DNA from 3 places in the Colwellia sp. F1 genome. Region 1 is predicted to be linked to each of the others. Evidence: predicted binding sites of a transcription regulator. Region 1 holds the regulator's gene; each other region holds the start of a gene.
What was found. Region 1 encodes FliA, which starts transcription of late flagellar genes. Its sites were predicted from a motif close to CTAAAGNTNNNNNNNNNNNNGCCGATA; they were not measured.
Positions count from the first base shown of each region.

Region 2: AC0UA9_RS08715 (flagellar protein MotY) is a predicted target of FliA. The motif match lies at 8,175-8,201, and genes of this name have one in related genera.
Region 3: pomA (flagellar motor protein PomA) is a predicted target of FliA. The motif match lies at 5,273-5,299, and genes of this name have one in related genera.

Region 1 is NZ_JBWDLI010000010.1:78,647-89,622, forward strand. It holds gene AC0UA9_RS11050 (protein-glutamate methylesterase/protein-glutamine glutaminase) at 1-212, opposite strand, end outside; gene AC0UA9_RS11055 (chemotaxis protein CheA) at 245-2,371, opposite strand; gene AC0UA9_RS11060 (protein phosphatase CheZ) at 2,385-3,128, opposite strand; gene cheY (chemotaxis response regulator CheY) at 3,203-3,586, opposite strand; gene AC0UA9_RS11070 (RNA polymerase sigma factor FliA) at 3,642-4,361, opposite strand; gene AC0UA9_RS11075 (MinD/ParA family protein) at 4,454-5,296, opposite strand; gene flhF (flagellar biosynthesis protein FlhF) at 5,354-6,973, opposite strand; gene flhA (flagellar biosynthesis protein FlhA) at 7,079-9,181, opposite strand; gene flhB (flagellar biosynthesis protein FlhB) at 9,340-10,470, opposite strand; gene fliR (flagellar biosynthetic protein FliR) at 10,560-10,976, opposite strand, start outside.
Region 2 is NZ_JBWDLI010000007.1:166,256-177,231, reverse strand. It holds gene ftsH (ATP-dependent zinc metalloprotease FtsH) at 1-1,827, opposite strand, end outside; gene rlmE (23S rRNA (uridine(2552)-2'-O)-methyltransferase RlmE) at 2,073-2,726, opposite strand; gene yhbY (ribosome assembly RNA-binding protein YhbY) at 2,902-3,198, shown strand; gene glnS (glutamine--tRNA ligase) at 3,461-5,131, opposite strand; gene AC0UA9_RS08720 (M1 family metallopeptidase) at 5,234-7,093, opposite strand; gene AC0UA9_RS08715 (flagellar protein MotY) at 7,221-8,084, opposite strand; gene rnt (ribonuclease T) at 8,502-9,188, shown strand; gene AC0UA9_RS08705 (peroxiredoxin) at 9,305-9,910, opposite strand; gene AC0UA9_RS08700 (Grx4 family monothiol glutaredoxin) at 10,050-10,394, opposite strand; gene sodB (superoxide dismutase [Fe]) at 10,710-10,976, shown strand, end outside.
Region 3 is NZ_JBWDLI010000008.1:150,513-161,488, forward strand. It holds gene nqrF (NADH:ubiquinone reductase (Na(+)-transporting) subunit F) at 1-243, shown strand, start outside; gene AC0UA9_RS09625 (FAD:protein FMN transferase) at 577-1,608, shown strand; gene nqrM ((Na+)-NQR maturation NqrM) at 1,711-1,941, shown strand; gene dxs (1-deoxy-D-xylulose-5-phosphate synthase) at 2,090-3,958, opposite strand; gene ispA ((2E,6E)-farnesyl diphosphate synthase) at 3,992-4,882, opposite strand; gene AC0UA9_RS09645 (exodeoxyribonuclease VII small subunit) at 4,879-5,145, opposite strand; gene pomA (flagellar motor protein PomA) at 5,406-6,170, shown strand; gene AC0UA9_RS09655 (flagellar motor protein MotB) at 6,194-7,135, shown strand; gene thiI (tRNA uracil 4-sulfurtransferase ThiI) at 7,301-8,755, shown strand; gene AC0UA9_RS09665 (ketopantoate reductase family protein) at 8,776-9,705, opposite strand; gene AC0UA9_RS09670 (VanZ family protein) at 9,714-10,115, opposite strand; gene AC0UA9_RS09675 (YajQ family cyclic di-GMP-binding protein) at 10,258-10,740, shown strand; gene AC0UA9_RS09680 (FKBP-type peptidyl-prolyl cis-trans isomerase) at 10,959-10,976, opposite strand, start outside.

The DNA of each region.
Region 1 (10,976 bases):
ATTATTTGCTTTACTGCAGCAATGCCGTTTAATATCGGCATTTCAATGTCCATTGTAATGACATCTGGCTTAAGAGAAAGTGCTTTTTCTACCGCCTCTTGACCGTTAATGGCAACATCAATGACGTCTAGTTGCGGATCTTTGGTTAAAATATCACTGACTCGTCGTCTAAAAAAACTTGAATCATCAACAACAAGCACTTTATAAGCCATTTATATTTCTCTACCTTTATAATAATTCTACTTTATGAATGCAGCTTTTTATTTACCGGTGATTTCTTCGCATAAAACTTTAACATGTTAGGTATGTCTATGATTAAGGCGATACCGCCATCACTTGTAATAGTTGCACCTGCCATGCCTGGTGTGCCATGTAACAGTCGATCAAGTGGTTTAATAACAACTTCTTCTTGGCCGATTAACCGATCCACGACAAAAGCAACTTGTTGGTTTCCTAATTGCACAATAACCACATGACCTTGCTCGAGTTGTTTTTCTTTACTGCCTCTAACTAACCATTGATCTAAATAAAATAACGGGATGGCTTTTTCTCGAACAATAACCGTTAATTGACCGTCAACATTGTTAGTTTTAGTAAGATCTAAATGGAATATTTCATTGACTGCAGCAAGGGGTAATGCAAAGGTTTGCTCACCAACCACCACCATTAAAGTAGGGAGTATCGCTAAGGTTAACGGTACTTTTATCTCTAAAATTGTACCTACACCCATTTCAGAGTCGATATTAACAGTCCCATTAAGTTGGGTGATTTTGGTTTTAACAACATCCATTCCAACGCCACGGCCTGAAACTTCTGATATTTCGGTTTTAGTAGAAAACCCTGGGGCAAAAATTAAACTAAAGGCTTCTTTATCTGGCATTTTTGCCGCTGCTTCTGCGTCAATAACCCCACGATCAATAGCGATAGATTTTAACTTTTCAGCATCCATTCCTGCACCATCATCTTTAATGGTTAACAAGATATGATCACCTTCTTGCGAGGCAGATAGCACAACACTACCCTGGCGTGTTTTGCCTTTAGCCTCACGCTCATCGGGCATTTCAATCCCATGGTCCACAGAGTTACGGACTAAGTGCACTAGCGGGTCGGCTAATGCCTCCACTAAGTTTTTGTCTAGATCGGTGTCTTCACCCTCGAGAATTAACTGTATATCTTTGTTAAGACTACGCGCTAAGTCTCTTACCACACGCGGAAAACGACCAAATACTTTTTTTATTGGTTGCATGCGGGTTTTCATGACCGCGCCTTGTAAGTCTGTCGTTACCGCATCTAGGTTTGAAACCGCTTTTGTGAGGTCTTCATCATCAGAAGTTAACCCTAAACTCGTTAAACGATTTCTAACTAAGACTAACTCCCCCACCATATTCATAATTTTATCAAGCCGCTTGGTGTCAACACGTACTGTGGTTTCTCCCTGAGGAGCAGCAGGTTGTGCTGGTTTTTGCGCGGCGGCAGGACTTGCTTTTACTGGAGCAGACGGTTGGGTTTTGGCCGCTGCTTTAGGTTTGTTGATTGGCGTAACAGCTTTTGCTGCAGGCGTGTTCGCACTAGGCTTTGCTATTGAAGCGCTCGCTGCTGTCGGTGCATTTCCTTTACCGTGCAGTTCATCAAGTAAACTTTCAAACTCATCATCGTTAATTTCATCAGAAGCGTTATTGTTTGCCGCTGAAGCGTTATGAGTATTAACAGAAAAAGCGCCCTGCCCATGGAGTTCATCTAACAATGATTCAAATTCTTCATCAGAAATATCAGTATCTGACTCTGTATTTTCTGGCGTACTGCTAGGTGTTGAAGCCGCAGTGTCGTTACTTGGCGCTGGAGTAGCTGAAGGACTACCGTTACCATGTAACTCGTCAAGTAAGCGTTCAAATTCATCTTCGCTCATCTCATCTGCGCTTACGTTCTCTTCTACTATAGCAGGAGCAACCTCTTGCACTACTGGGGGAGAAGTTTCTTGACCTTCTGGTTGACTTAAACGCTCTAACTCTGCGAGCAGTTCAGGCTCTGCAGCGATCAGCGGTTCTCTATTTTGTACTAAGGCGAACATATCATTAACGGTATCAAGAGCCGATAATATGGTATCCATTAAGTCTGCATTGACAACGCGTTGTCCAGTTCGCAATAGATCGAATATATTTTCGGCACCATGACAAACATCAACAAGTTCGTTTAATGCAAGAAAACCGGCACCACCTTTTACCGTATGAAAGCCTCTAAAAATAGCATTGAGTAAATCTGCGTTATCAACATCATTTTCAAGTTCAACTAGTTGCTCAGATAGCTGTTCAAGTATTTCTCCTGCTTCGACTAAAAAGTCTTGTAGAATCTCTTCATCTGCTTCAAATGACATTAACTCACTCCTGTTAAAAACCTAAACTTGATAAAAGATCATCAACATCGTCTTGGTCTTCAACAACGTCGTCTCTTTCTTTTTTATTAACTATTGGCCCTTCAACTAAGTTATCACCCATCTTAGTGCTAACTTTTTCTTGTTTATTATCAGAAGAAATACCAAATGCTGTTAACATATTAATTAAACTGTCTTCAACTTCACGCACTAACTCAATCACTTTACGAATAACCTGGCCGGTTAAATCCTGAAAATCTTGCGCCATTAATACATCGGTCATTAAACTATGAATATGCTCTGTTTCTTTACCTGTTGTCGTTAGCAAAGAATCAATTCCTATACATAAATGTTTAAACTCTTTAACATCTATTGCGTTATTCATCAGTTTAGTCCAAGCAGGGTTCACTGCTTGAATTTGACTAGAAATATTGTCAATCACGGGAAATATTGACTCAACAGCATCCATGGTTTTATTGGCAGCTTCTTCCGTGCGGGTAATAACATAACTTAACCGCTCTTTAGCATCAGGAATATCGGCTGTTGCTAAATCATTTAATCTAGAATCCAACTGAAAATTTGTTAAAGAGTCATGTAATTGACGCGTTAATTTGCCGATTTCCGCAAATAATTCTGAGTTGATTGGGTTTTGGATGTCAGCAATCAGCGCATCAGCCTTGTCTTGCTGATCATTTTCTAAAAACTCAACCAAAGATTTGGCCTGTTCTAATGAAACACGCCCTGTTCTTGCCATATTCATGCAAAGTCCTTAATGCTTAAATTAACGCTATTTATTCTGATTAACTAACGATAATTTACTCAATTAAACAAAGACTACCCTAGACGTTCAAAGATTTTATCTAGTTTAGTTTTTAGTGTCGCGGCCGTGAAAGGTTTAACAATATAACCATTAACGCCAGCCTGAGCTGCCATCACAATTTGCTCTTTTTTAGCTTCTGCTGTAATCAGTAATACCGGTATATGGGCTAATTTAGCATCTGCGCGTATTGCCTTTAATAGGTCAATGCCCTGCATGCCTGGCATATTCCAGTCGGTGACGACAAAATCAAAATCTCCGCTTTGCAGCATAGGTAAGGCTGTACTACCATCATCCGCCTCTTGAATGTTGGTAAAGCCTAAATCGCGTAATAAGTTCTTCACTATACGTCTCATGGTTGAAAAATCATCAACAACAAGCACTTTCATATTTTTATCCAAGGCACCCTCCGGCTACACATTCAAATTAAATTGGTTATCACTGTTCTTATTGTACTTAACTTTGCCAAGATTGCATACGAGCTTTTAATCTATGCATTGCTTGGCTATGAATTTGGCTAACTCGTGATTCACTTACATCAAGTACTTGACCTATTTCGCGTAAGTTCAATTCTTCATCATAATATAAAGACAGTACTAAAGCTTCTCGTTCGGGTAAAGTACTTATACATTCACTTAGGCCTTTTTTAAAGGCGCTTTGTTCAATACTTTGATATGGATCGTTACTGTGGCATGTTTCATCAAACTTTAGGGCGTCATCGCTCACCCCTAAATCTTCAATTCCTATTATTTTACCAGTACTTACTTCACTGAGTATCTGGTGATATTCATTTAATGAGATATCAAGCTTTTCTGCAACTTCAACATCGGTAGCGTCTCGCCCTAACACTGCTTCTAACTGCTTAATGGCCTCGCTGACCATGCGACTGTTTTTGTGAACTGACCTAGGTGTCCAATCGCCACGGCGCATTTCATCTAGCATGGCGCCTCGGATGCGGATACCTGCAAAAGTTTCAAAGCTCGCACCTTTGCTGTTATCAAAGTTATTAGCGGCTTCAAATAGGCCAATCATGCCTGACTGGATTAAGTCATCAACAATGACACTTGCTGGTAATCTTGCCAACAAATGATAAGCGATTCGTTTAACTAAAACAGTATGCTGTTCAAGTAAGGCTGTTTTGTTAATTGTGTTATTGTAGGCTTTAGCTTTTACCACTAGTTACTATCCCACTTAAGTTTTTGGAAATAATTATCGGTTCATTGATAGGCAATATCTGATAACACTGAATTATAGCGAGTAATTAAGTGTTAGTAATCAAGTAATTGTTCAATAAAAAACTCTAAATGCCCTGAAGCCTGATGTGGTATAGGCCAGGTGCTAACATCTTTAGCTAACGCTTTAAATGCTATTGCTGCAGGTGAATTAGGAAAAGCCTCAACAATGGCTTGTTGTTTACGTACTGACTTTCTAATATTTTCATCAAAAGGAACAACCGCTACAAGTTCAAGTGCAACGTCTAAAAAGCGGTCGGTTACTTTAGTGAGTTTCGAAAATAACTGTTGCCCTTCTTTAGGTGTACGCACCATATTTGCAACCACTTTAAACTTAAAAACGCCGTGGTCACGGCTGAGAAGCTTCATTAATGCATAGCAATCGGTAATAGAGGTAGGCTCATCACATACAACCAAGACGACGTCTTGTGCTGCACGCGTGAAACTAAGCACCATATCTGATATACCCGCCGCAGTATCAACAATAAGCACATCAAATTTTGTTTTCATTTCGCTAAAAGCACGAATAAGTCCTGCGTGTTCGGCTGGCGTGAGGTCAACCATAGATTGTGAGCCAGAGGTGGCCGGTATAATTTTAATATTACTTGGGCCTGTGATAATGATGTCATCAAGCTCACACTCTCCCGATAATACATGAGATAAATTACGCTTTACTCTTAACCCTAGCATAACATCAACGTTAGCTAAGCCTAAGTCGGCATCGAGTACTAATACCCTTTTCCCTTGCTGCCCAAGGGCAATAGCCGTGTTTAGCGACACGTTAGTTTTACCAACGCCACCTTTACCGCCAGAGATCGCTATTACTTTAACTTTATTTAAATCTTGCATTTTTCTTAAGCCGCTCGCTTGATCTACCATTTATTACTTCTTATATTATCGCTTTATTTAAACTAAAATGCTGCTTTAAAAATACAGCTATACTGCCACCGTTTGCGAAACTGGCATTGGTCTTACGATACGCTGGACATTTGCTACATTGTTATTTGCTGACTTTGTTGCCATTTTATCTGCAAGCGTAACTAATTTCTCAGCATTTGCAACTTTAATATCTTCAGGCACCCTTTGTCCATCGGTAAGGTAGCCTATTGGTAAACCATTTTGGATGGAAGTCGTAATAATTTCGCCAACACTGATGCTTTCATCAAGTTTAGTATAAATACAACCCGACAAGGGAATTTTTTTAAAACGCTCAACATTTTCTTGCATCACTTGCTGTTGGCTATTGGCGGCTAACACTAAATAATTTCTTATTCTAACGCGTGTGTTAGCAACTAAATTTGCTAAATTTTCTGCTAAACGAAGGTCTCTTTGCCCCATTCCTGCGGTATCGATTAAGATTAATTTTTTTTGAGAAAATTGCTCAAGTAATAGATCTAATGCTTGGCTATCTTTAGCTAGCTTAACTTGGCAACCAATTATTTTGCCATAAGTTGCTAGTTGTTCAAAGCCGGCAATACGGAAAGTGTCGGTTGAAATAAGTGCCACTTGTTCATGGCCATGTACTTGTGAAAAACGTGCCGCAAGTTTAGCAATAGTGGTTGTTTTACCAACGCCGGTAGGGCCAACTAACGCGACAATCCCACCACGGTTGATAATATCATTTTGGGTAGTATTAAGTTGTTGACCAACTAACTTAGTGGCTTCTTGCCAAGCTTGCTCTTCTTGATATTGCGCAGGCACGTATCCCGCTATTTGATCGGCAATTTGCTCGTTCAAACCTAGCGTTAATAAACGGTTAACTAGCAAAGCCCGTTGTGGTTCTTTTTGTGCCATATCTTGCCACATAAGCCCTGATACCTGGTGCTCAAGTAACTTTCTAATGGAAGCCATTTCTTGTTGCATTTTATCAAAATCTTGTTGATTAACTGGGCTACTGGCTACAGTAGTGTTTGTTGGTGACTGCTGAGATTGAATTTTCATTGCCATTTGTTCAGCTTCAACACTGGTATGCTCATCATGTTGAGCGCTGTGGTTACTTGTCGGTGTGATTTCTGGTGCTGGGATAGTACCGTCAGGCTTGGAGTGACGTAAACGCTGGGTAAAGTTTCGCAGCTGACCTTCAATGGTGTCATCTTCAGGCATATTATGCGCTTGTTGCGAGAGAGTATTTTCTTCTGTCGGTGCTTGAGTTCCCCCTTGATGCTGAGCTTGTCTTTTTAATAACTCAGACAAGCTATCAGCTGGCGCTTGAGCTTGAGCCGCCGCAGTATGGTTTTGCATCATACCCAGCATCGCTTCATTTAATGCCGGTGCCGCCGCTGTAGAAAGACTGACCGTATCATTAGATATTTCCCGTTGGCTTGGATGACTAGGCACAGCAGCTTGATTAGTACGCTCGTTAGGGGCAGGGGCTGTTGTAGTGGTTTGTGGTGCTGAGGCTTGTGGCGCTGATTGGTTATAATCAACCGCTGCCATCAGTTCAACACCCTCAGGGATTTTTTTATTAGACATGATCACCGCATCTAAGCCTAATTCTTCTTTAATTTGTGCTAATGCGCTACGCATATCTTTGCCAACAAAACGTTTAATTTTCACAATTAATCCCCTTTTTATCATAACAAACTCGGTGGTCCAGTATTCGGTTACTGTTACGCTCTTTTGCTCGTTATTTTTTGCTTGTCTCTTTGCTGATTAAAATAATTATTGCCCGATAGCGCTGACTATTTTAATTTGTTTGTCATCAGGTATTTCTTGATAAGAAATAACCCGTAGCCCTGGGATGGTGTATTTAACAAATTTAGCTAGCACAGTGCGTAATATACCCGATGTTAACAGTATCGGTGTATCACCTTCTAACTCCTGTTGCTGTGCTCCTTCTGTTAATGATTTTTGCAAACGTTCTGCTAAGCCAGGCTCTATACCTGCGCCATCATCTCCAGCCATCTGTATTGACTGATGCAACATTTGTTCCAATTCTGGCGCCAAAGTTATGACAGGTATTTCATGTGCTGAGCCAACCAGATCTTGTATGATAAATTTACGTAAACTGATCCTCACCGCTGCGGTTAATACTTCTGCATCTTGGCTTTTAGGGCCATATTCAACCAATGTTTGTACAATAGAACGCATATCACGAACGGCAACACCTTCATTCATCAAACTTTGCAGGACTTTAACGACAGTGCCAAGTGATAATGTTTCAGGAATAAAGCCCTCGACCAGTTTTGGATAGCTCTTAGCTAACATATCTAATAAATTTTGTACTTCTTCATGGCCTAATAATTGCGCAGCATTATTAGTTAAAATTTGACTTAAATGTGTTGCGAGTACGGTTGCTGAATCAACCACGGTGTAACCGAGCGTTTGTGCTTGCTCACGTTGGTTTTGATTAATCCACACGGCATCTAAACCAAAAGCAGGGTCTTTGGTGGTGGCTCCGTCTAATTTACCAAACACTTGCCCAGGGTTTATGGCTAGCTCTTGGTCATGGCGTATTTCTGCGCTGCCGATTGTTACCCCCATTAGTGATATTTGATAACTATTAGGATCTAAATCAAGGTTATCTCGAATATGTACCGCTGGCACTAAAAAACCAAACTCTTGTGACAGTTTTTTACGCACTCCTTTGATTCGGCTTAATAACTCTCCACCTTGGGCTTTATCTACGAGGGGAATTAAGCGATACCCTATTTCTAAACCAATAACATCGACGTGATTAACATCATCCCAATCAAGCTCTTTTATTTCTTCTTCTTTTTGTTGGCTTTGTACTTGCTCTTCTGCCGAAACTTGCGCGAGCTCTAACGCTTTCGACACTTTGTGTTTGCTACCAAAATAGGCGAGCGCAGCAATGATTAGTGCAAAAAGTATAAAAGCAAAATGTGGCATGCCTGGTATAATACCAATAGTAAACATAACCCCAGCAGCAATATACAGTGATCTCTCTTGCCCTAACTGGCTACTCACTTGCTCACCCATATCTTGGGACGTGTTTTGGCGTGTTACAACAATAGCCGTTGCCACTGACAACAATAAGCCTGGTATTTGTGCGACTAAGCCGTCACCAATAGTGAGCAAGGTATAAATTTCAACGGCTTCATTAAAGCTTAGGTCGTGCTGCGCCATACCAATCACGAACCCACCAATAATATTAATAAATAAAATAAGAATACCTGCAATGGCATCGCCTTTAACAAACTTACTCGCACCGTCCATTGAGCCGTAAAAATCAGCTTCACTGGTCACTTCAATACGGCGCTCTCGGGCTTGCTCTGCATTAATGAAGCCCGCATTAAGGTCAGCATCAATCGCCATTTGTTTACCTGGCATGGCATCAAGGGTAAAGCGAGCAGTTACTTCAGCGATCCGCCCTGCGCCTTTAGTAACCACTACAAAGTTAATAATAATTAAGATCAAAAACACCACTAAGCCAACGGCATAGTTACCACCAATAACAACAGAGCCAAAAGCTTCAATTACTTTACCAGCTGCATCGGTTCCTTCGTGCCCTTCTAGTAACACCACCCGAGTACTAGCAACATTCAGTGCTAAACGTAAAATAGTTGCAATGAGGATAACAGAGGGAAATGAGCCAAATTCTAGGGGTTTTAGTGTATATACTGTTATCAGTAGCACAACTAGTGATAAGGCAATGTTGAACGAAAACAATACATCAAGTAACCAAGCAGGCATAGGTAAAATAACCATACCTAGTGCTGCCATTACCAGTAACGGCGTGCCAAGACCTGAGATATGCGATAATTTTTTTTTGTCGAATTTATTAAAATAGGCGTTTAATTGCATTGGATACTGCTTGCTCTTTGTGATGTATTTTTGACACTAACGATGAATCTGCAAAAGGTGTACCAAGAAAAAAGTACTGTTAAGGTGGGTGCTTGCTTTAATTAACCTTAGCCAAACTTGCCTGAGTATATTTTAGCAATAACCTAGTTAAGCTGTTATTAATACTTAAACTCATCTGGGATGGGTAAGTCTTTAGCTACCGGTATAGGTTTTCGGCCTTTACCTCTTTTATGTTCATTAAGCTGAAAGATAAAAGCAAGCACTTGGGCTACTGCTGCATAAAGTTCTTCCGGAATGTCTTGGTCTACTTCTGCGGTATAGTAAAGCGACCTTGCCAGCGCAGGTGACTGAACAATTTCAACATTGTGCTCTTTTGCAATAGTGCGAATATGAATCGCCATTTCATCAATGCCTTTCGCGACAAGTAAAGGTGCACCCCCTTGAACTGGATCATATTTTAGCGCAATGCTGTAGTGGGTTGGGTTGGTGATCACAACGTCTGAATTAGGCACTTCCGCCATCATTCGCCGCTGAGACATCTCATACTGTGTTTGCTTTATCCGGCCTTTGATTTCAGGGTTACCCTCTGTGCTTTTAAATTCATCCTTAATTTCTTGTTTAGTCATTTTAAGCTGACGGGTGTGATTCCATACTTGGTAGGGAGCATCAATCGCTACAATAATACCAATAGACAGGGCTAAAGCTAAAAACATCCAGAGCAACATGTTAACCGCATGGCCAAAGTTTAATGGAATTGCTTCTAAACTTAATCCTAAGATTTGTTCGAAGAGGCCATACAGTAGTAAGTAAGCAACAATAAATACTACAAAAAACTTTAAAATCGATTTTAATAACTCAACCGCTGCTTGTACGCCAAACATACGTTTAAAACCAGCCAGTGGAGAAAGCCTACTTGCCTTGGGTGCCATAGCCTCCCATGAAAAAGCCATACCTCCTAACATGGTATTACCAACAAAGGCTGCAATTACTATAATAAGATAAATACCTAACATAGGAAAAATAATATTACCGACACCATCAGCAACAATGCCCGCAATAGCATGCGTGTCCATCGCTTCACGGCGGCTCAAGGTAAATAAACGCTTCATCGTTAAGGATAAAGCTTCAACCAGCGTGCTACCCATTACCATTAAGGCAAAAGCACTGCCTACTAATACAAACATGGTACCTAAATCTTTAGATCGGGCTATTTGGCCTTTTTTTCTGGCATCAGACAGTTTTTTTGCTGTGGGTTCTTCTGTTTTTTCACCACTATCTGACTCAGCCATACCGCATCTCTTTGAAGTAGTTAGCGATGAAGTCAGTCATGAAGAAAGTAGCCGAAAACACCTTGAATATTAGCACAACGCCTCCTGAACTACGCTGCAGCACAGCCAATTAAATAACAACTAAACTCGAGCGCTCGTTGCCATTGTAAGTCAAAATGGGTTAAGAAGTTGCCAAAAGTTAACCACATAATTAATAAGCCTGCCATCATGGTAATAGGAAAGCCTATCGCAAATATATTCAATTGTGGCGCAGCTCGAGTCATCACCCCAAACGAAAAGTTAATTAATAACATTGCCGTTAATGGCGCTAGCGCAAGTGATAAAGCGGTGGCAAAAACCCATTTTGCCCATAACACTAATTCTTTATATTTTATACTGGCGAAGAATTCATTGCCAATAGGTAGGGTATCAAAACTTGCTACTATTAATTGTAAATAGGCTAAATGCCCGTCCATCGTCCAAAAAAGCAAGGTAGATAAGATCAAGAAAAACTGCCCTACCGCTGG
Region 2 (10,976 bases), on a different contig from region 1:
CCAATCAGACGGTTTTCTTACATCGACCCTAGCCATTAAGTCATCAATTTGCAAGGCATCAATGGTTTCATATTTCATTAATGCATCTTTCATTGCATGTAAAATATCAAGGTTGTCTTTTATTAATTTTTCAGCGCGGTCATAATTACGTGTAACAACTGCTTTAATTTCTTCATCAATTAATTTAGCCGTTTCATCCGACATATGTAATGACTTTGCTGAGGTACGACCTAAAAACACTTCACCTTCTTCTTCAGCAAAAAGCATTGGCCCTAATTTTTCTGAAAGCCCCCACTGTGTTACCATTTTACGGGCAATATTAGTAGCACGCTCAATATCGTTAGAAGCGCCTGTTGACACTTGATCACTACCATAAATAACTTCTTCAGCAATTCGGCCACCATAAAGGGAAGACAAGTTGCTTTCTAGGTGCTGTTTTGAATGACTAAACCTGTCTTGCTCAGGTAAATACATAGTAACACCAAGCGCACGACCACGAGGTATAATACTCACTTTATAAACAGGGTCATGGTCTGGCACTAAACGGCCTACAAGTGCATGACCGGCTTCATGATAAGCTGTCATTTCTTTTTCTGACTCGCTCATTACCATGGTTTTACGTTCAGAGCCCATCATAATTTTATCTTTTGCTTTATCAAACTCATGCATACCTACGGTACGACGTGAAGTTCGAGCTGCCCATAATGCAGCTTCATTAACTAGGTTGGCTAAATCGGCACCTGAAAAACCGGGTGTACCACGGGCAATAACACTGGCTTTAACATCGTCACCTAACGGTACTTTACGCATGTGTACTTTTAAGATTTGTTCACGGCCACGGATATCAGGTAAGCCAACGGTTACTTGACGGTCAAAACGGCCTGGGCGCAATAACGCAGGGTCTAATACGTCAGGACGGTTAGTGGCTGCAATAACAATAACGCCTTCATTGCCTTCAAAGCCATCCATTTCAACTAACATTTGATTTAATGTTTGCTCTCGCTCGTCATGTCCGCCGCCCATACCTGCGCCACGTTGGCGACCTACGGCATCTATTTCGTCAATAAAAATAATACAAGGCGCTGCTTTTTTAGCTTGATCAAACATATCACGTACGCGTGATGCACCAACACCAACAAACATCTCCACAAAGTCTGAACCAGAGATGGTAAAGAAGGGTACTTTAGCTTCACCTGCAATGGCTTTAGCTAATAAAGTTTTACCTGTACCTGGTTGACCTACAAGTAAAATACCTGAAGGAATACGACCACCTAACTTTTGAAACTTGGTGGGTTCTCTTAAATAATCAACTAATTCAGCTACATCTTCTTTGGCTTCATCACAACCAGCAACATCAGCAAATGTTGTTTTAATTTGCTCTTCACCTAATTGACGTGCTTTTGACTTGCCAAATGACATAGCACCTTTACCGCCACCGCCTTGCATTTGGCGCATAAAGAATATCCAGACACCAATCAGTAAAATCATCGGGAACCAAGAAACAAAGATTGTGGTTAAAAAGCTAGTTTCTTCGGGGAGTTTCCCTTTTGCGCGCACGCCCTCTTTAACAAGGTCGTTAATCAAATCACGATCGTAACCACCTGGGATTGTGGTCGTGTATGCTTCGCCACTACGCTTTTCACCCGTAATAACACCGTTTCTATCTACGTTTGCCTCACGAATTTGTCCTTGGCGAACATCAGTGATAAAACGCGTGTAGTCCATTTGTGTTTCGTCGGCTGTATTAGGAGAAAAACTCTGAAAAACAGACATTAAAACAACGGCTATTACTAACCATAAAATAAGATTTTTTGCCATATCGCTCAACTTAATGACCTCGTTGGGGGGTGTAATTTAATATAAATTGGCCAGAGTTAGTTCCAACCTTACCTGTTATGTTGTGTCTAATTTACTACAATTCAAGCTTAGTCGCTAATTAACTTTAGTCGGTACTTATGCCCTGCCCGCATAAAGCGGTATGTGCAACTGAAATTAAGCTTGTGTATCACTCGATATATCTTAACGTATCTAATATAAATAAAGTAGAAGCAAACTGATATTTACTTGCAGTTTTATCCATTAAACCCTGTCGCAACTAGATAGACTTCACGTGAACGTGCACGTGATGATTCAGGCTTTCGGGTTTTTACTGTTTTAAACACACTGCGTGCTGTTTTCATAAACTCTTCAAAGCCAGCACCTTGAAATACTTTAACAACAAAGGCACCATTAGGCTTTAATACTTGGTGACACATATCTAGCGCTAATTCTACTAAATACATGCTGCGGGCAGAATCAGCACTTTCATTACCTGTCATATTGGCGGCCATATCTGACATCACCACATCAATAGTCTTACCGTTTATTCTTGTTAATAATGCCTCGAGTACAGCTTCTTCTCGAAAATCACCTTGCAAGAAATCAACCCCGACAATCGCATCCATTGATAAAATATCACAAGCGATCACTTGCCCGTTGTCACCTACTGCTTTCACAGCATATTCAGACCAACCGCCAGGGGCTGCGCCTAAATCAACTACTTTCATACCTGGTTTGATTAGCTTGTCTTTGTTGTTTATTTCTTCAATCTTAAAAACAGCACGAGAACGTAAACCCAATTTTTTTGCTTTTTTAACGTATTCATCTTCAAAGTGTTCATCAAGCCAGCGTTGTGAACTATTAGTGTGTTTTTTCTTTATTGGGCCTTTTGCCGTATTTTTTGCCATTTTTTACCCTAAAAAGCGCTTTACCAACGATGGATACTTATTATAACAGTTTACTGCGCTTCGCTAAAGTGAGTACGCTAAAGTAAGTACTTGGCCTAAGGAATTGAATTGATATTCCCCCTTAGATAAGGGTAAAATAGCGATAATTCAAGCTAACCACTATCGAAATTTTTTAATGACTATAAATAAGAAACAAATACAATATTTAAAAGGTGTTGCTCACCCACTAAAACCTGTTGTTTTACTAGGAAACAATGGCTTAACTGAAGCTGTTGTTGCCGAGATTGATTATGCGCTGAATCATCATGAATTGATTAAAGTAAAAATACCAACAGAAGACAGAGAAACAAAAGGCTTAATTGTTGATGCTATTTGTCGTGAAACTAAGGCAACAAAAATACAAGTGATAGGAAAAACTCTGGTAATCTACCGTCAAAGTGAAGAGAAAAAAATTCGTATCCCTAAATTATAAGTTTTATTGTACTCAACTCGTGCCGTTATGTTACTTAGCACTTGTACATAAGTGGGCTCAAGCATAAGTTTGAGCACTAAAAGCTGAGTGTTAAATACCTTCTGTAATTGTTCCAATAATTAATAAAAAACCCAGTATTAAATTAATGTGTTTTATTAAGTTAATACTGGGTTTTTTAGTGTTATGTCACACTGGCAGTCTACTTAATGTAATGGCTAACTAGCGTTAGCCATTGGTAAGCCCGTCTTAATAAACCAGCGACTTACTGAGATATTTTAGCCCAGGTATCACGCAAGCCAACCGTTCGGTTAAAAACAAGCTCCCCTGAGTTTTCAATTTTATTGTCTAAACAAAAGTAACCTTGACGCTCAAATTGAAATGCTTGCTCTGGTTTTGCATTGTTTAATGATGGCTCTACTTTTGCGTTATTAATTGTGACCAAGGACGTTGGGTTAATCACCTTTTTAAAGTCATCTTCTGCTGCTGGGTTTGGCACAGTAAATAAACGATCATATAAACGTACTGTAGCATCAAGTGACTTGTCAGCGTCTACCCAATGAATAACACCTTTGGGTTTAGTGCCGTCTGTTGGATTTTTGCCTAAAGTGTCTTCAAGGTAATTACAGTAAACCGTCGTTATGTTGCCTTGTTCATCTTTATCACAGCGCGTAGCGGTTACTACATAGGCACCACGTAAGCGCACAGCTTTATCTAGCACTAGGCGTTTATATTTTTTATTGGCTTCTTCTTTAAAGTCTTCTGCCTCAATATAAAGCTCTCGGCTAAATGGTACAGTACGAGTGCCTTGTGTGTCGTCACTAGGATGATTTTTAACTGTTAATGATTCTGTTTTGTTTTCAGGGTAATTTTCTATCACTAACTTAATAGGGTCTAAAACGACCATAGCACGTGGTGCATTATCATTTAGGTCTTCACGAATACACGCTTCTAATACGCTCATTTCAACGGTATTTTCCATTTTGGTAACACCAATGCGTTTAGCAAATTCTCTCATTGAAGCAGGTGTATAACCACGACGTCTAAAAGCAGTGATGGTCGGCATACGCGGATCGTCCCAACCATCAACCAGCTTTTCTTCTACTAGCGTATTTAATTTACGCTTACTCATTAATGTATATTCAAGGTTTAAACGCGAGAACTCATATTGATGCGGCTTACTCTCGACAGAGACATTATCAATAACCCAATCATATAAGCGACGGTTGTCTTGAAACTCAAGAGTACAAAGTGAATGAGTAATATTTTCAATCGCGTCTGATAAACAATGGGTGAAGTCGTACATTGGGTAAATGCACCATTTATCGCCTGTTTGGTGATGATGCGCAAAGCGTACACGGTAAATAATAGGGTCGCGCATACACATAAAGCTCGAGCTCATATCAATTTTAGCGCGTAAAGAACATTCGCCTTCTTTAAATTCACCATTACGCATTTTCTTAAATAATGCTAGGTTTTCTTCTACCGAAGTATCACGGTAAGGGCTATGTTTACCGGGCTTATTTAATGTGCCGCGGTATTCCCGCATTTCATCGCCATTTAAAAAACAAACAAATGCTAAGCCTTTTTCTATTAGTTCAACGGCAAAATCATGTAGTTGCTCAAAATAGTCTGAAGAATAACGAACCTCCCCTGCCCATTGAAAGCCTAACCACTGCACATCTTTTTGAATAGCATGTACGTAGTCAATATCTTCTTTTTCTGGGTTTGTATCGTCAAAACGTAAGTTGCACAAACCATTGTAGTCTTGCGCAATACCAAAGCTTAAGCATATTGCTTTTGCATGGCCTATATGTAAAAAGCCATTAGGCTCAGGTGGGAAGCGTGTTTGCACTGAAGTATGCTTGCCGCTAGCAAGATCAGCATCAATAATTTGACGAATAAAGTTTGTTGGGCGGTTTTCAATTTCCGACATTCACAGAGCCTCTAAAGAAAAATAATAACGTAATTCATTTCATTATATCAATAAAAAAGGCCCTAATGAGCCTTTTATTATAAATAATTAACAAGGCTACAGTTAATTTTTTAAAATGCTGTCAATCGTGCCTTGTGCTAAACCATGATAACCCGGTCTTGCTGTTTTATAGACCTTAAGCGCCCATGCTTTTCCTGATACTGTTTGTGTGAGTTCTTTATATAAAGGGACTATTAATTTGCGACGACCAATCGAAATTAAATATTCAGACATAGCAGGATAAACAACATCATAGCCAGCACGTATTGATAATAAATACCAAGCATGAGCAATTTCAGTATTTTGACTATGCGTTAAATTAAAGACTTCATCAAGTGCCGCCATGCGTTGAGTGCTTATATTGGTTGGTAAATTATTAATAAAATGTAACCACTCGTGCAAGGTCCAGCCCGCTGTTGGTAATTGCGCTAAAGTGGTATTATCTGCTAACCAAGTTGCTATTTGCTGGTCAATAATATTAAACGCATTAGACGTTGGCTTAGGTACTGTGTTTGGCAAGCCTTGCCCGTAAATCCATTCATTAATTTCGGCATCACTCACAATATTGGGGAATTTATGTGTTAAATTTTCTTTCAAGTATTTAATAAAGTTGGCCGTACCAAGGCTTTCAAAGGCATGGTTGTCAAAATACTCTGAGACAAAGGCGTCGAAGCGATCACGGCCAAACTGTTTCTCTAAATAGATCAAAAACAGTTGGCCTTTGGTATACGGCACACCAGAAAAAGCATCGTCTGGATCTCGTCCTTTCAAGTCAATATAAAGCTGTGTATCAGCAGGTGGTAGTTGAGCAACTTCACTCTTTATATCTTGTGCATCAAGCGCCTGTTCCATAACAGCCCTTTCTGTACCAAAAACGGCTTCCATAATGCGGTTTTCAACATAACTGGTAAAGCCTTCATTTAGCCATAGGTCACGCCAGCTTTCATTGGTCACTAAGTTACCAGACCATGAATGTGCTAATTCGTGAGCAATTAAGTTGACTAAGCTTTTATCACCCGCAATAACGGTTGGAGTGATAAAGCTTAAACGCGGGTTTTCCATACCACCAAAAGGGAAACTTGGGGGTAATATCAATAAGTCATAACGACCCCAACGGTATTTGCCATACATTGCTTCAGCTTTGTTGATCATTGCTTGGGTATCGTCAAATTCGGCCACTGCCGCATCTAAAATATAGCGTTCAGCATAAACACCTGTTTGATGACTCATTGCTTTAAAGTGTAAGTCACCTACTCCAATAGCAATTAAGTAAGCGGGAATCGGTTGTGGCATAGAAAAGAAGTAGTCGCCATCACGCTCTGTGTTAGGTTCATTATTAGCACTCATTACGGCTAACAAGTCTTTGTCTGTGGTTATTCTAGCGGTATACGTTAGTCGAACACTTGGCGTATCTTGAATAGGGATCCATGAACGTGCATGTATTGCTTGATTTTGGCTAAACAGAAAAGGCTTTTTTTTGCCCGCAGTTTGTTCAGCTGATAACCATTGTAAGCCAGACGCTTTTTCTGTTGAATTATAATAAACACGTATTTTTTTTGCTTTAAATGGGGTGTCTATGGTCAACTTTGCCCCTAACACAGGGTCACGCTTAGCTAACTTAAAGTTAACGTTTTTCCATTGGCCTTGGTTGGTTTGTGCCAATACGCTATCAACCACTAAATCACGGGTGTCTAAAATAACCTTTTGGGGTTCATCTGTTAGCCATTCTAATGACAATTGGGCAAAGCCCGATAACATTTTTTGTTCAAAGTCGACGGCTAAGTCTAAATAAAGGTGTGTAGTGACCACTTGATCATAATTAGCATAAGTATAAGTATCATTTAATGGTGGCTTTTTTGCTGCTGTCGCTACTTGCGAAATTGTTAATATTGCTATCAATATAAAGCGTTTAACATTGTTCATTTAGATTACCCTAAAACACAAAAAAAATAGGCTTGTAGATTACTTCGAATCAACAAGCCTATTCAACTCATTCGTATTATTTATCTGTGTAATAAACTAAGAATACATAAAGAAATATTTACAGTACTTATAATTTTTGCATTTGAATTACTACGCGGCGGTTTTTACCACGTCCAAGGGTTGTAGCATTAGAAGCTATGTGTCGCTTTTCCCCATAACCTTTCGCTTCAATACGGCTGGCATCAATGCCATTTTTAACAAAGTAATCACGTATTTTATAGGCGCGACGCTCAGATAACTTAAGGTTTGGCCAACGACCGCCATAGCTATCAGAGTAAGCATCAATCAACACCAACTCAAGTTCAGGGTCTAAACTCAAATATTCTTTGATCATATCGATACGTCGTTGTGATGCTTTAGTAAACTGATCACTATTAGATTGATAATTTAAAACCGTGTAGGCTATATCATCAAAACTATAATTTAATAACCCTGCTACACAGGAAACAAAGTTTTTATAAGCACTTTTAAAGCGTGCCGTTGATAACCCCACAGAAATCTTGTCTTGCTCACTGTGCCAATCATTATAATAAAATGTTGGGCTCATACCTCGCTCTAACTCATTTAGCATTGCCCAAGCCACTTTTTTAGGTAGACTAGGGTTAAACTGCTTATGCAATTTCATGTCTGCCAGCACTTTACCCCCATGACCAGGCCGCCAGTTAGGTGATTCACTGCGAACTTGCGCAAGGGAATAATTGTCAGGTAAAAGCAACATATCAAGTTCAAATTCCATATTTAGTTTACGGCTTGCTTTAGCTGAAAAACGTGCTTGCCCATAGTTAGGAATTTGATGTGCTAATGTGCACTGTAAACGAGACTCATCTGCCAGTTGCCACTTTGAGCTGCCAAGGTCTGCACTATATTGGCGAATATTTGCCTGTGTTTGATTGGTTACAAGGCTAAAAAAAAGCGCCACTGAAACTGCCATAAAAAATGATGGTGAGAATAGTAATTTATATGTATTTGAAGCGTTTGTTTTCATAATATTTATTACATAATTAATTAGTGACAACCCTTGTATCGCCTAGCACTCAAATAACTTTAATATTTTATCGATTATTTTCGCTTTCTTGTACTCTGTTTATGCTATTAGTTTAATGATATTGAGGCTAGTTTGACTAACATTATAGCAGTTAAACTAGCTATCACTCTCTTTTTACACACCTTTAACTTTCTTCTCTACCTACTTTATTTAAACCACGCTATTGGAAAACCTGGTCAAATCGATGCTCTCATCAATTAAAGAACTGCCATATAATTAATGAAGTGGTGCTTGCTATCGTGTTTAATGTATTTTTCTGAGATAATTGCGCTAAAGCATTTCTAAATGAGTACAGTTGATAATATGCCAGACACAGTAGAAATAAAAGCAGAACAAGAAACTGAAGAAATAAACAAGCCATTATTAGCACAGCGTTTTCGTGGTTATTTCCCCGTTGTTATTGATGTTGAAACGGGAGGTTTTAACGCGCAAACCGATGCACTATTAGAAATAGCCGCGTCGGTATTAACGCTAGATGAAGATTCTGGCAAACTTTCAATTGACGAAACAATACAGTTTAATGTTCACCCTTTTAAAGGGGCTAACTTAGAACCTAAAGCGCTAGAGTTTACCGGCATTGACCCCACCAACCCATTGCGAGGCGCAGTTGAAGAAGAAGAAGCCTTAAAAACTATATTCAAGTTAGTGAGAAAGAAAATGAAAGCTGCTGGGTGCCAACGCGCTATTATTGTTGCGCACAATGCGGCCTTTGACTTAGGCTTTTTAAACGCTGCCACAGCGCGTAATAATATTAAACGCAGTCCTTTTCATGCTTTTGTAAGTTTTGACACCACCACTTTAGCAGGATTAGCGTTAGGGCAAACTGTTTTAGCTAAAGCTTGTGAGGCGGCTCAAATTGAGTTTAATAACAGTGAAGCACACACTGCGCTTTATGACACAGAAAAGACGGCTGAGTTATTTTGTCATATTGTCAATAAATGGCAGAGCTTAGGTGGCTGGCCATTAGCGCCGGCAGTGAGTGATGAATAGCAAAAAAACGGTAAAAAAAAAGCTAACGTCAAAAAACGCTAGCTTTTTATTAACAATTCAGTACATCCCTAATGGGTTAACAAACTGAATTACACATTAAGGTTGTCAGTGTAATATTAAAGTTTATCAGCGTTATCTGTTAGGTAAGAAGCAACGCCTTCTGGAGAAGCTGTCATACCTTTGTCGCCTTTATTCCAACCGGCTGGACACACTTCACCGTGTTCTTGGTGGAACTGTAATGCATCAACCATACGTAACATTTCGTCTACGTCACGGCCTAAAGGTAAATCATTAATCACTTGATGACGAACTACACCTTCTTCATCAATTAAGAAAGAACCACGAAATGCAACGCCTGCTTCTGGATGTTCAACATCATAAGCTTGACAAATTTCATGTTTAGTGTCGGCAACTAAAGTATATTGTACTGGGCCAATACCACCTTCGTTAACTGGGGTGTTACGCCATGCGTTATGTGAAAATTGTGAATCAATTGAAACACCAATCACTTCAACACCACGGCTTTTGAATGCTTCGATACGGTGGTCAAAAGCTAATAGCTCTGATGGACAAACAAAAGTAAAGTCTAATGGATAGAAGAACAATACAGCTTTTTTACCTTTTATAGTTTCGCTTAATGTAAAGCTATCTACAATCTCACCACTACCTAATACTGCCGCTGCTGTGAAATCTGGTGCTTGACGACCAACTAATACGCTCATTTTATGCTCCGTTATTTTTGTATAAAGCTATTTAGATAGCTTTAACGATGAAAAATTTATTGTTAGATTTACTACTTCACTACCAATGTAGTGATAATTTAACAAATATCAATTGCACTGCTGATATTTATTTTTACTCTTATTCAGCACTTGGCTGTTCAGAAGTGTTTTTAGCACTTGCTTCTTTTACTAAGGTTTGTAGCTCACCTTGTTGAAACATTTCTAAAATAATATCACAACCGCCAACTAACTCACCTTCAACCCAAAGCTGTGGAAAAGTTGGCCAGTCTGCAAATTTTGGTAATTCAGCTCGAATGTCTGGGTTTTGTAGAATGTCAACATAAGCAAATTGTTCACCGCATGAGATCAACGCTTGAGATGCTTGTGAAGAAAAACCACAGCTTGGTAATTTGGGTGAACCTTTCATGTATAGTAATACGGTATTTTCGCTGATTTGCTCTTTAATGCGTTCAATAGTTTCCATGATAACCCCTAAAAAATAATTAGTTCTAAAAATAATACTCATTACACTGAGTTGAATACACTGAGTTGAATTTTTAGTTAAACTTGCATTGAAAATATAGTGGTGACGAAATTTCACTTTTCAATTCAATATAATAAATACTTAAAAAATAAGTTTATATACTTGAAAAGCTAGTAAGTAGTCCCTATATCTATACATTAGTTATTCAAGATAGTATAAACTTAATACTTGAGTATTTTACTCAAGTTTTATTGGAAAATATACCCCTATTCACGAATAGACTGTAACTTTAAAATAAAGAACTTGGAGAGCACGATGGCTATTGAATTACCTGCATTACCTTATGAACAAAATGCCCTAGAACCGCATATTTCTGCAGAAACCTTATCATTTCACTACGGAAAGCATCACAACACTTACGTAGTAAAATTAAATGGTTTAATTGAAGGTACTGAATTTGCTTCTAAATCATTAGAAGAAATAGTTAAAACGTCTTCTGCGGGCATTTTTAATAATGCCGCTCAAATATGGAACCATACTTTTTACTGGAATAGCTTAAGCCCAAATGGTGGCGGTGAACCA
Region 3 (10,976 bases), on a different contig from region 1:
GCTAACGATAACTTCGAATGGCATGTTGCCCTAAGTGATCCACAACCTGAGGATAACTGGGAAGGCAAAACTGGTTTTATTCATAACGTACTGTACGAAAGTTATTTAAAAGACCATGAAGCACCGGAAGATTGTGAATACTATATGTGTGGTCCACCAATGATGAATGCTGCGGTGATTCACATGCTTAAAGACCTAGGCGTAGAAGATGAAAACATCATGCTTGACGACTTTGGCGGCTAATAGGTTACTTTAAGCTTGCCTATTGGCACTACTTCCGCGTTGGATGTACTTATTGACTAGCGTCAACGCCGTGCATCCGCCTTGAATTAGCGCCACTATTATGCGCTTATAAGCTTGCCTATTGGCACTACTTTTGCGTTGGATGTACTTATTGACTAGCGTCAACTTTGTGCATCCGTGTTGAAGTTGAATTAGCGCTACTATTGAGCGCTTAACTTTAAAGTATAAGCACGGCTAAGTATTGATTAAAGACGACTTCGGTCGTCTTTATTATTTAACGAATAAAATTATCGTGAGTTTTATTCGTTAAATAATAAATGTTGGAACATTCCTATGAATAAAGTTAAATGCCTACTTATTACATTACTGATTATCAGTTTAACCGCTTGCTTTCCGAATAATGACTCAGGCAAAAAAGAAGTTTTATTGCAAGGCCGAACGATGGGGACAACGTATAATATTAAAGTGGTTGCCACTGTTGATGAAGTTGAAAGGTTAAATTTACAAGAGAAGATTGACGCGGCATTAGTGCAAGTGAATCAAGCAATGTCGACCTACATGCCTGATTCTGAAATATCACGTTTTAACAATTCAAGCTCGCTTGAGCCGGTTGAAGTGTCGGAAGGTTTTAGGCGGGTATTGGCTGAGTCGCTTCGCTTGGCTGAGTTAAGTGACGGTAAGTTAGATATTACGGTAGGCCCTTTGGTTAACCTTTGGGGCTTTGGCCCTGAATTACGCCCTGAACAAGCGCCGAGTGAGGCAGCGTTAGCAAAAGAGCGCGCACGGGTTGGCTTTACCAACTTGCATTTAAACGGTAATTTGTTGTCAAAAGATATTGCCAACCTCTATGTGGACTTATCGACTACGGCTAAAGGCTATGGCGTTGATATCGTGGCTGAGTTACTTGAAGCCAATGGTTTTTTTAATTATTTAGTTGAGATTGGCGGAGAAATTCGCTTAAAAGGTTTTAAACACACCGGAGAGTTATGGGCGATAGCCATCGAAAAGCCCATTTATGATACCTTGGGTAATCATAGGGCGGTACAGCAGGTGATTATTCCTAAAGATAATGCTTTGGCGACTTCGGGCGGTTACCGAAATTACTTTGAAGCTGACGGCCAGCGTTTTTCTCATATTATAGACCCGCATACTGGCAAACCAATTGAGCATAATCTCGTGTCAGTGACCGTTATTGCGCCTGCATCAATGACTGCTGATGGCTTATCGACAGCAATGATGGTTATGGGGGCAGAGCAGGGAATGGCCTTTGCTAAAAAGCACGATATTGCGGCTTTGTTTATTTTTAAATCTGAACATGGCTTTGAAGAGCAATTTACGGTAAAATTCAAACAATATTTAAAGTAGTCGTTGGTTGGGTTTTAGCCCAAGTAAGGTAGTAGGTCGGGCTTTAGTCCGACAGTTTTTTCGCCCAACATTTTCCAAATTAATTATAGGCGTGCAATTATTATGATGATTTTTTTTATTACTTTTGGCTTTTTTCTTGCCGTTGGTTTGGCGATGGCTGTGGGTTACCTTGTTCAACATAAAACATTAGCCGGTAGCTGTGGTGGCTTAGCCAGTGTTGGCATTGAGAAAGCATGTAACTGTGATAATCCATGCGAGAAGCGTCAAGAGCGTGATCGCAAAGCAGCACTTGAAGAGAATTTACACAATAGAATCGATGTTGAAAATATTTAGTATTTAGTATTTGCACTTTGCATGTAAAAATAAAAAAGGAGAGTTTTGCTACTCTCCTTTTTTTATTGCCTAAAGCATGCATTAAGGGTTAAAACATTAACAATTAAAGCAAAAGCTGCTAGGGCAAGGTTGATTAACCGGCCTAATATTAGTTAAGAAAGGTATGTATTTTTTTAATGATCCCTTGGCTATCTAACCCCAATTCGTGATGTATTTCTTCTTGGCTACCGTGCTTAACAAAGTGATCAGCAACCCCTATATTTAATAGTTTTATCATGATGCCTTGAGATAAAACATACTCATTAACTGCTGAGCCAGCGCCACCAGCAATTGCATTATCTTCTACGGTAACCAGTGTGCTGTGATCTTTTGCTAATTGGTCAATCATGTTAGTGTCAAGTGGCTTAACAAAGCGCATGTCGATAAGTGTCGCGCCTAGGGCAATAGCGGCTTTGTTTGCTTCAGTTAACATGGTGCCAAAGCTTAAAATAGCTATATCGTTTGCTGGTGCTTTAGTAATGATTCTCGCTTCACCTAGGTTAATTACTTCGTCTATACTTGGCAGAGGTTCTCCTGTGCCACTACCACGCGGGTAACGCACTACAGTGGGAGCGTTTGCTTTATGCCCAGTATTTAACATAAGTTGGCATTCACGTTCATTTGCTGGAGCCATAATAATTAAGTTAGGAATACAGCGTAAATAACTTAAATCAAATAGACCTTGGTGTGTTGCCCCATCAGCGCCAACAACGCCGGCTCTGTCTACGGCAAACATAACAGGTAGATTTTGTATGGCTATATCATGAATGAGTTGATCATAACCGCGCTGTAAAAAGCTAGAATATATGGCCACAACGGGGTGTTGGCCACCTATGGCTAAGCCCGCAGCATAAGTTACGGCGTGCTGCTCGGCGATGGCAACATCGTAGTACTGATCTGGAAAGCGTTGGCTAAATTCAACCATGCCAGAGCCTTCACGCATGGCAGGAGTAATCGCTACCAATTTTTTGTCTACTGTTGCTGTTTTACAGAGCCAATCACCAAAAATTTGTGAGTAAGTAGGTAAAGTCGGTTTAGCTTGCGGCAGTTTCTCTTCACTAGGGTTAAACTTAGGTACTGCATGGTATTTAATCGGGTCTTGCTCTGCTGCTTGATACCCTTTACCTTTTTTGGTGGCAATATGCAGCAATTGCGGGCCTTTTAGGCTGCGCATGTTTTTTATGGTTTCAACTAAGCCATTTACGTCATGGCCATCAATGGGGCCAATGTAGTTAAAGCCAAGTTCTTCAAAAAAAGTACTAGGAACAACCATGCCTTTGAGGTGTTCTTCCGCTCGGCTTGCTAATTCTTTAATAGGGGGAATATTATTGAGTAAGCGCTTACCCCCTTCTCTAATCCCTGTATAAATACTACTGGAGAGCATTTTGGCGAAATGGTTATTTAATGCCCCAACATTTTCTGAAATAGACATTTCATTATCGTTTAATATAATTAGCATGTCTTTTTTGATGTCACCGGCATGATTGAGTGCTTCAAATGCCATGCCTGCGGTCATGGCACCATCACCAATGACCGCGACTGTTTTTCTATTTTTACCTTCTTTTTCAGCGGCAACCGACAAACCTAACGCCGCAGATATTGAGGTACTTGAATGACCAACACTCAAGATATCGTATTCACTTTCTTCACGCCAGGGAAAGGGGTGAAGGCCATTTTTTTGCCTAATGGTATGCAGTTGATCTCGTCGCCCGGTTAAAATTTTATGGGGGTACGCTTGATGTCCTACATCCCAAACTAGGTGGTCAAACGGCGTATTATAGACGTAGTGCAAAGCCACAGTGAGTTCGATAGTGCCTAACCCAGAAGCAAAGTGGCCACTGCTCTTACTGACTGAATTTAACAGAAATTTACGTAACTCATTACTTATTCTAGGTAATTGTTCTTGAGGAAAAACGCGCAAATCATCCGGCGAATTTATTTGAGCAAGTAATGGGTAATCAGCAAGGTTTGTTATCATAGTTGTTCTATAGTTGTTTATATTTTTAACTGGTTAATAGCTACGTTTAATAATGAAGGTAGCAAACTCAGCTAAGGATTGCGTATTGTAAGGCAAACGGGCTAAAGCTTGAAGGGCTTGTTGAAATAAGTTTTCAGCTTTTTCTTGCGCCCCTTGTAAACCTAGCAGTGCAGGGTAGGTACTTTTATTAGCAGCAAGGTCAGAGCCACAAGGTTTGCCTAGTTGATCTTGGGTTGAGGTAATGTCAATAATATCATCCTGTACTTGGTAAGCCAAACCAATGAGTTGCGCGTAAGTTTGTAGGGCTGCTATATCTTGGGGTGTCGTGTCTTGGCTACATTGAGCAACCATTAACAAAGATACTTCAATTAAAGCCCCAGTTTTTAGCGAGTGGAGCTGCTCGAGTTGCGCGAGTGATATTGCGTGATTTGCTGCGGCTAAATCAAGCGCTTGCCCACCACACATACCTTGGTAACCAGCAGCACGAGTGAGTTGCTGAATTAATGTAATTTGTTGTGGTTTTACTTTGGCTGAAAATGGGTGATTAGCAAGAATATCAAAAGCAAGTGTTTGTAAGCTATCACCCGCAAGTATTGCCGTGGCTTCATCAAAGGCTTTATGGCAAGTGGGTTTACCGCGTCTTAAATCATCATTATCCATAGCGGGTAAATCGTCATGGAGTAATGAGTAGGCATGTATACATTCAAGCGCACCTGCTATTGCGTCAACATCATTTAAGTCAACACCTAATGTTTCACCTGTAATATAGGCTAAATAGGGGCGCATTCGCTTACCACCGATTAATAACCCGTATTGCATGGCTTGATGAAGTCTGTCATCGTTGATGGGTAAGTTATTAAGTTTTTGTGCTAAAAAATCATTAATACGCTGTTGATAAATATCGTGATTAGCTAAGTCGGTCATGAAAAGTCACCTGTTGGTAGTTGATTTTCAGTGGGGTCGAAGTCTTCTAGTTGTTGCGTATTGTTTTGCTCGAGCAATATTTTGACTTTTTGCTCTGCTGTTTGTAGTTTGTTTTGGCTTAATTTACTTAAGGTTAAGCCGCGCTCAAACAATGCCATAGACTCTTCTAGGTCTAAATCTCCTTGTTCAAGGCTTTGTACAATTATGTCTAATTCGTTGAGTGACTCTTCAAATGTGAGGTTTTCTAATTTCTTTTTTGCCATCTTAAATTCTCTTTATACTCGCCTTGCTAAATTCTAGGCGCAAACTTACCTTAGCTAAGGTCGATGGTCAATGTAGCACTGATTAATGTCGGCTACTATGATTTTAGTTAAGCGCTTTAAAAAAGCGCTTAAGTAATTGACAATTGGGACGATAACATAAGGGAAATAAAGATATAAATAGATAAGTGATAGCGAATACTTTTATCATAATGTACTATTATTTTATTAGTTTGATGGTTTTGTAGTTTTAGGAGATTTGTGTGGATTTAGCAACCTTAGTAGGCATTCTCGGCGCTATTGGCTTTCTCGTTATGGCAATGGTACTGTCTGGCGACATCATGATGTTTGCTGATACGCAATCAATACTCATTGTTTTTGGTGGTTCACTTTTTGTTGTTTTGTCGAATTATAACTTAGGGCAATTTTTTGGGATTGGAAAAATTATAGTTAAAGCCTTTGTTTTTAAACTAGAAAAACCAGAAGAATTAATTGATAAAGCTGTAGATATGGCGGATGCTGCACGTAAAGGTGGCTTTTTAGCGTTAGAAGAAGCAGAAATCAGTAACGCTTTTATGCAAAAAGGGGTGGATATGCTGGTAGACGGGCATGATGCTGATGTGGTGCGTGCTACCTTGCAAAAAGATATTAACTTAACAACAGATCGCCATGAAAAAGGCGCAGGTATGCTAACAGCTTTAGGTGATGTTGCACCTGCTATGGGCATGATAGGTACTTTGATCGGTTTGGTTGCTATGTTATCAAATATGGATGACCCTAAATCTATTGGGCCTGCAATGGCAGTTGCTTTACTCACTACGCTTTATGGTGCCTTTTTAGCCAATGTTATTGCCATTCCATTGGCCAGTAAATTAAGGCTGCGCATGGAAGAAGAGAAACTCAACCAAGAGTTAGTACTTGATGCTGTGCTGGGCATTCAAGATGGGCAAAACCCACGTGTAATAGAAGGTTTGCTAAAAAGCTACCTTGCTGAAGGTAAACGCCAAACGACGACAGATGAAGACTAACACTAGCTTGATTGGGAGGATATATGTCTGAGCAAAAATGTAAATGTCCACCACCTGGGTTACCTCAATGGATGGGCACTTTTGCTGATCTTATGGCGTTGTTGATGTGCTTTTTTGTTTTGTTATTGTCCTTTTCTGAAATGGATATACTGAAGTTTAAACAAATAGCCGGTTCAATGAAGTTTGCTTTTGGTGTACAAAATAAAATTGAAGTCAAAGATATCCCCAAAGGCACTAGCATTATTGCGCAAGAATTTCGTCCGGGTAAACCTGAACCAACCCCCATTGAGCTTATTCAACAGCAAACCATGGAAATGACCCAGCAAATGCTAGAGTTTCAAGCGGGTGATGAAAGTTCTGCTGGTGGGCGTCAAGAGCAACGTGGTAGTGAGCGCGGTGGCCATTCACAAAGTACAGACGACACATTGTCAGCACAAGCTTTACAAAAAGCACAAGCGCAAATGGAAAAAGCGGCGCAAGAGCAAGTTAATGATTTAGTAAAGAAAATTGCCGAGCAACTTGAGCAGCAAATTGAAGATGGTGCTATTGAGTTAGAATCGTTAGGGCAGCAGGTTATTATTCGTATTCGAGAAAATGGTTCATTCCCCTCTGGCTCTGCTTTTTTGCAGCCACAATTTAAACCCACGATTAGAAAAATTGGTGAGTTACTTAACACCATGCCGGGTGAAATTATGATTTCAGGCAATACAGACAACCAAGGCATTAGCTCAGAGTTGTTTGACTCTAATTGGGATTTATCAAGTAAACGTGCTGTGGCTATCGCCCATGAATTTATTAAAATACCTGGTTTTAATAAAAACAGGTTAGTGGTTGCAGGCCATGCTGATACGCGCCCGCTAGTGCCTAATACTAATCCGTTAAATCGTCGCAGAAATCGCCGAGTTGAAATTGCTATTAATCAAGGTAAAGCCAAAGAAAGCGCGCCCATTCAAGTGATTGAATAAATTTAGCTGGGTCAACAACAACTGAAACTGGCTGCTGCTATTTTAAATAGCAGCAGCCAGTTTTTTTTGCGTATTCAATGCACAGCGAAACTCGCATATTAAGGTGGTTTGGGTATATAATGCGCGCCATTATTCTTATAGTTATTATTTATTAGGCCAACGTCGATGAAATTTATCGTAAAGCTGCAAGCTGAAATCACCATCAAATCTCGTCCGGTTCGTAAACGTTTTACGAAAATATTAGAAACCAATATTAACCGGGTGCTACGCCGTGTTGATGAGCAAGTTACCACGCGGATGAATTGGGATAACGTTGAAGTTAATACTAAAAATAATACGCCTGAAAACCGTGAGCGTTTAGTTGAGGCGCTAAAATGTATTCCTGGGGTGCCTGTATTTTTAGAAGTGCTACAAACAGACTTTGTTGATCTTCATGACATTTACCAAAAAACATTAGCGGTTCATGCTAAAACGATTGAAAATAAAACCTTTTGTGTTCGTGTTAAACGCACTGGGAATCATGACTTTAAATCCATTAAAGTAGAGCAGTACGTGGGAGGGGGCCTAAACCAGGCAGTAGAGAGTGCCAAAGTAAAACTAACCAAACCTGAGGTGACGATTCACTTAGAGATAAAAAATAAAGATTTGTTTATTGTGACTCAGCGCCACCAAGGGCTAGGTGGTTTCCCGATTGCTACGCAAGAAGATGTCTTATCATTAATGTCAGGTGGCTTTGACTCAGGCGTGGCGAGTTACCAAATGATTAAGAAGGGTGCGCGTACGCATTATTGTTTCTTTAATCTTGGTGGCTCAGCCCATGAAGTGGGCGTAAAACAGGTCAGTTATTATTTATGGAATAAGTTTGGTGCATCACATAAAATTAAGTTTTTCGCGGTTGATTTTGAACCCGTGGTTGCTGAAATTTTAGAGAAAGTTGAAAACGGGCAAATGGGGGTCATACTCAAGCGTATGATGATGCGTGCCGCCAGTAAAATTGCTGAAAAAGGTAACATTCAAGCACTGGTTACCGGTGAAAGTTTAGGGCAAGTTTCTAGCCAAACGTTAACCAATTTAAACGTGATTAATCGTGTAACAGAGACGCTTATTCTGCGCCCGTTAGCTGCTTATGATAAACAAGATATTATTGATATTGCTAGAAAAATTGGCACGGAAGACTTTGCTAAAACTATTCCTGAATACTGTGGTGTGATTTCACAAAAACCGACAGTAAAAGCAGTATTATCAAAAATCGAAGAAGAGGAAGCGAACTTTGATTTTACAATTCTTGACAAAGTGGTTAGTGAAACACGGGTGTTTGATATTCGTGATATTGGCTCTGAAACTGAAAAAGAAATTCATGCCGTTGACCTAGTTGAAAACATAGCAGCTAATGCCATTGTGGTAGATATTCGCAGCCCGGAAGAAGAAGAAGAAAAGCCCTTAGACCTAGACGACGTAGAAGTTAAACATATCCCGTTTTATAAGCTGGCGACACAATTTGGCGATTTAGATATGAATAAGGATTATTTACTTTACTGTGATCATGGGGTTATGAGTAAACTACAAGCTTTATACCTCCTTGATAATGGGTACAAGAATGTTAAGGTTTATCGTCCTTAGAGACAGGTGCTAGGAAGGAACTAGGCGCTAGCGTCTAGTTTTGTCACTGCTTGCCATAATTCACTGTTCGTAGGGGTGGCAATGTTATGCTGAATCCCTAAACGATGAATGTAACCATTAATGTAGTCTATTTCACTGGTGCGTTTGGCGAGAATATCACAGCGCATAGACGAGCTGTTTTTAGCGGTTGCCTGCGCTACTTCTTGTACTGTTTGTATCAATTCATCTTGCGCTAACTTTACCCCCTCACAGCTTGCAATGGTGACAACCTCTTCAAGTACCTGCTGCATAATGGCTGAAAATTTTCGAGTGTTTATTTGGCCATTTTCTATATTATGCACCGCAGTTAAAGGGTTAATTACACAGTTTATTGCCAGTTTTATCCATTGTTTTTGTGCGATGTTTTGATGAAAAAACACCTTTGGCAATGCCTTGTTAAGTAATCGGGTAAGTGCTTGTTGCTGCATTACATTAACAGTACCAGACAATAAACCAATATCTGTTGACCCCACACCTGTGTGAGTAACGCTAAAGGGCGCTGTTCGCAAACAGCCATGGGTTGTAAGTAAGGCATAAAAGTTATGTTTATTTACGGTGTTTTCAGGCAATTCAGCTAAGGTTCCCATGCCATTATGAGCCAGTAGTAGGCTACAATGACTTGTTAATTTGTCTGCTATTGTATTAAGCGCTTGTGCTATTTGAAAAGACTTTACACAAAAAATCACAACATCGGCAGCTTCAATATGCTGAGTTTTGGCATAATGAATGTTATGTTGGTGTAACACGCCTGTGTGGTCGGTAAAATGGTATTGGTTAGCAGCAGCTGCTTTACTCGAAGTTAATAAATGGACTTGGTGTTTACTGTTATGAGTAGTGCTAGCTATTAGCTGCAATAGGTGATGGTACCAAAGTAATCCAATGGCTCCTTGGCCAACAATAATAATATTCATCTACTGAGTTACCTCTGATCTAAACCGCACTTTTTTGTACTTTTGCGCGTATATATTTTATAGCGAAAATAGGCCAGTTTAAGCAGTATATATAAACCAATCCCGCCTACATCTGCAAAAAAATCACTGAACTCACCATTGCGAAAGCCTAAATAATATTGGCCTAACTCACTAAGCGCGGCATAAAAACACAATGTAAAGAAAGTTGCTAATAATGAAAGTTTTATCACAGAAGCAACAAACCAAGTTAAAATAAAAAAAGCAATAAAATGGCCGATAGTATCAATTTGTGGTGAGCGAAATACGAGTCTTGTCAGTTGTGCTGGTAACTGCAGTTCACTCGAAAAAAACAAGAGTGTTGCACAACAGACAATAAGAATAAAAAAGCTTAAGTGGTGATAAATTTTCACAGTGTATTAGGTTAAACAAACTAGAAGTTAATATTATCATGCTTGAGGGAATTAAGAATGAAATTTATCAATAATGCTTGCTTGTTTGGCTGTTGTTGCCAGGTATAATAGGCATTATCACTTAGTTAATAGAGAGAAGATTATGCCATCAATGGATATCGTGTCTGAAACAGACCTAGAAGAAGTACGTAATGCTGTCGATAATGCCAACCGTGAATTGACAACGCGCTTTGACTTTCGTGGTGTCGAAGCCAGTTTTGAATGGAAAAAGCCGGTAGTGACGGTAAAAGCAGAAGGGGACTTTCAGTTAAAACAACTATGCGATATGTTGCGTAGTCAACTCACTAAACGCAATGTTGATGCGAAAGCAATGACTATTAGCCAAGCAACGGCAACGGGTAAAAACTGGAGCCAACAAGTGACGTTTAAAGAAGGCATTGAGCAAGACGTTGCGAAAAAAGTGGTTAAGTTGATTAAAGCAGAAAAGTTTAAAGTGCAAGCGGCTATTCAAGGTGAGCAAGTACGAGTAACAGGAAAGAAGCGTGATGATTTACAAGCAGTAATGCGCTTAATTCGTGAAGCTGACTTAGCGCAATCATTTCAGTTTACCAACTTTAAAGACTAGTTTTGAACCTTTGTTTTAAGCTTAGTTGTATTCGTTTTACGTAACGCAATACCAACGTTTAGTTTGATGCAGTGAAGGTCTTTTATAGTAGCAGTCAATAAAAGCAGCCAAGGCCGCTTCAACTGTTTTCCTGGCAGTTATCCGAAGGTCATTTTGTATAAACACCGTTTCAGTCACCATATCTGTGGTGCTGCTACGATATTCATCCAGCTTGATGACTAGTGGGTGCTGCCGCA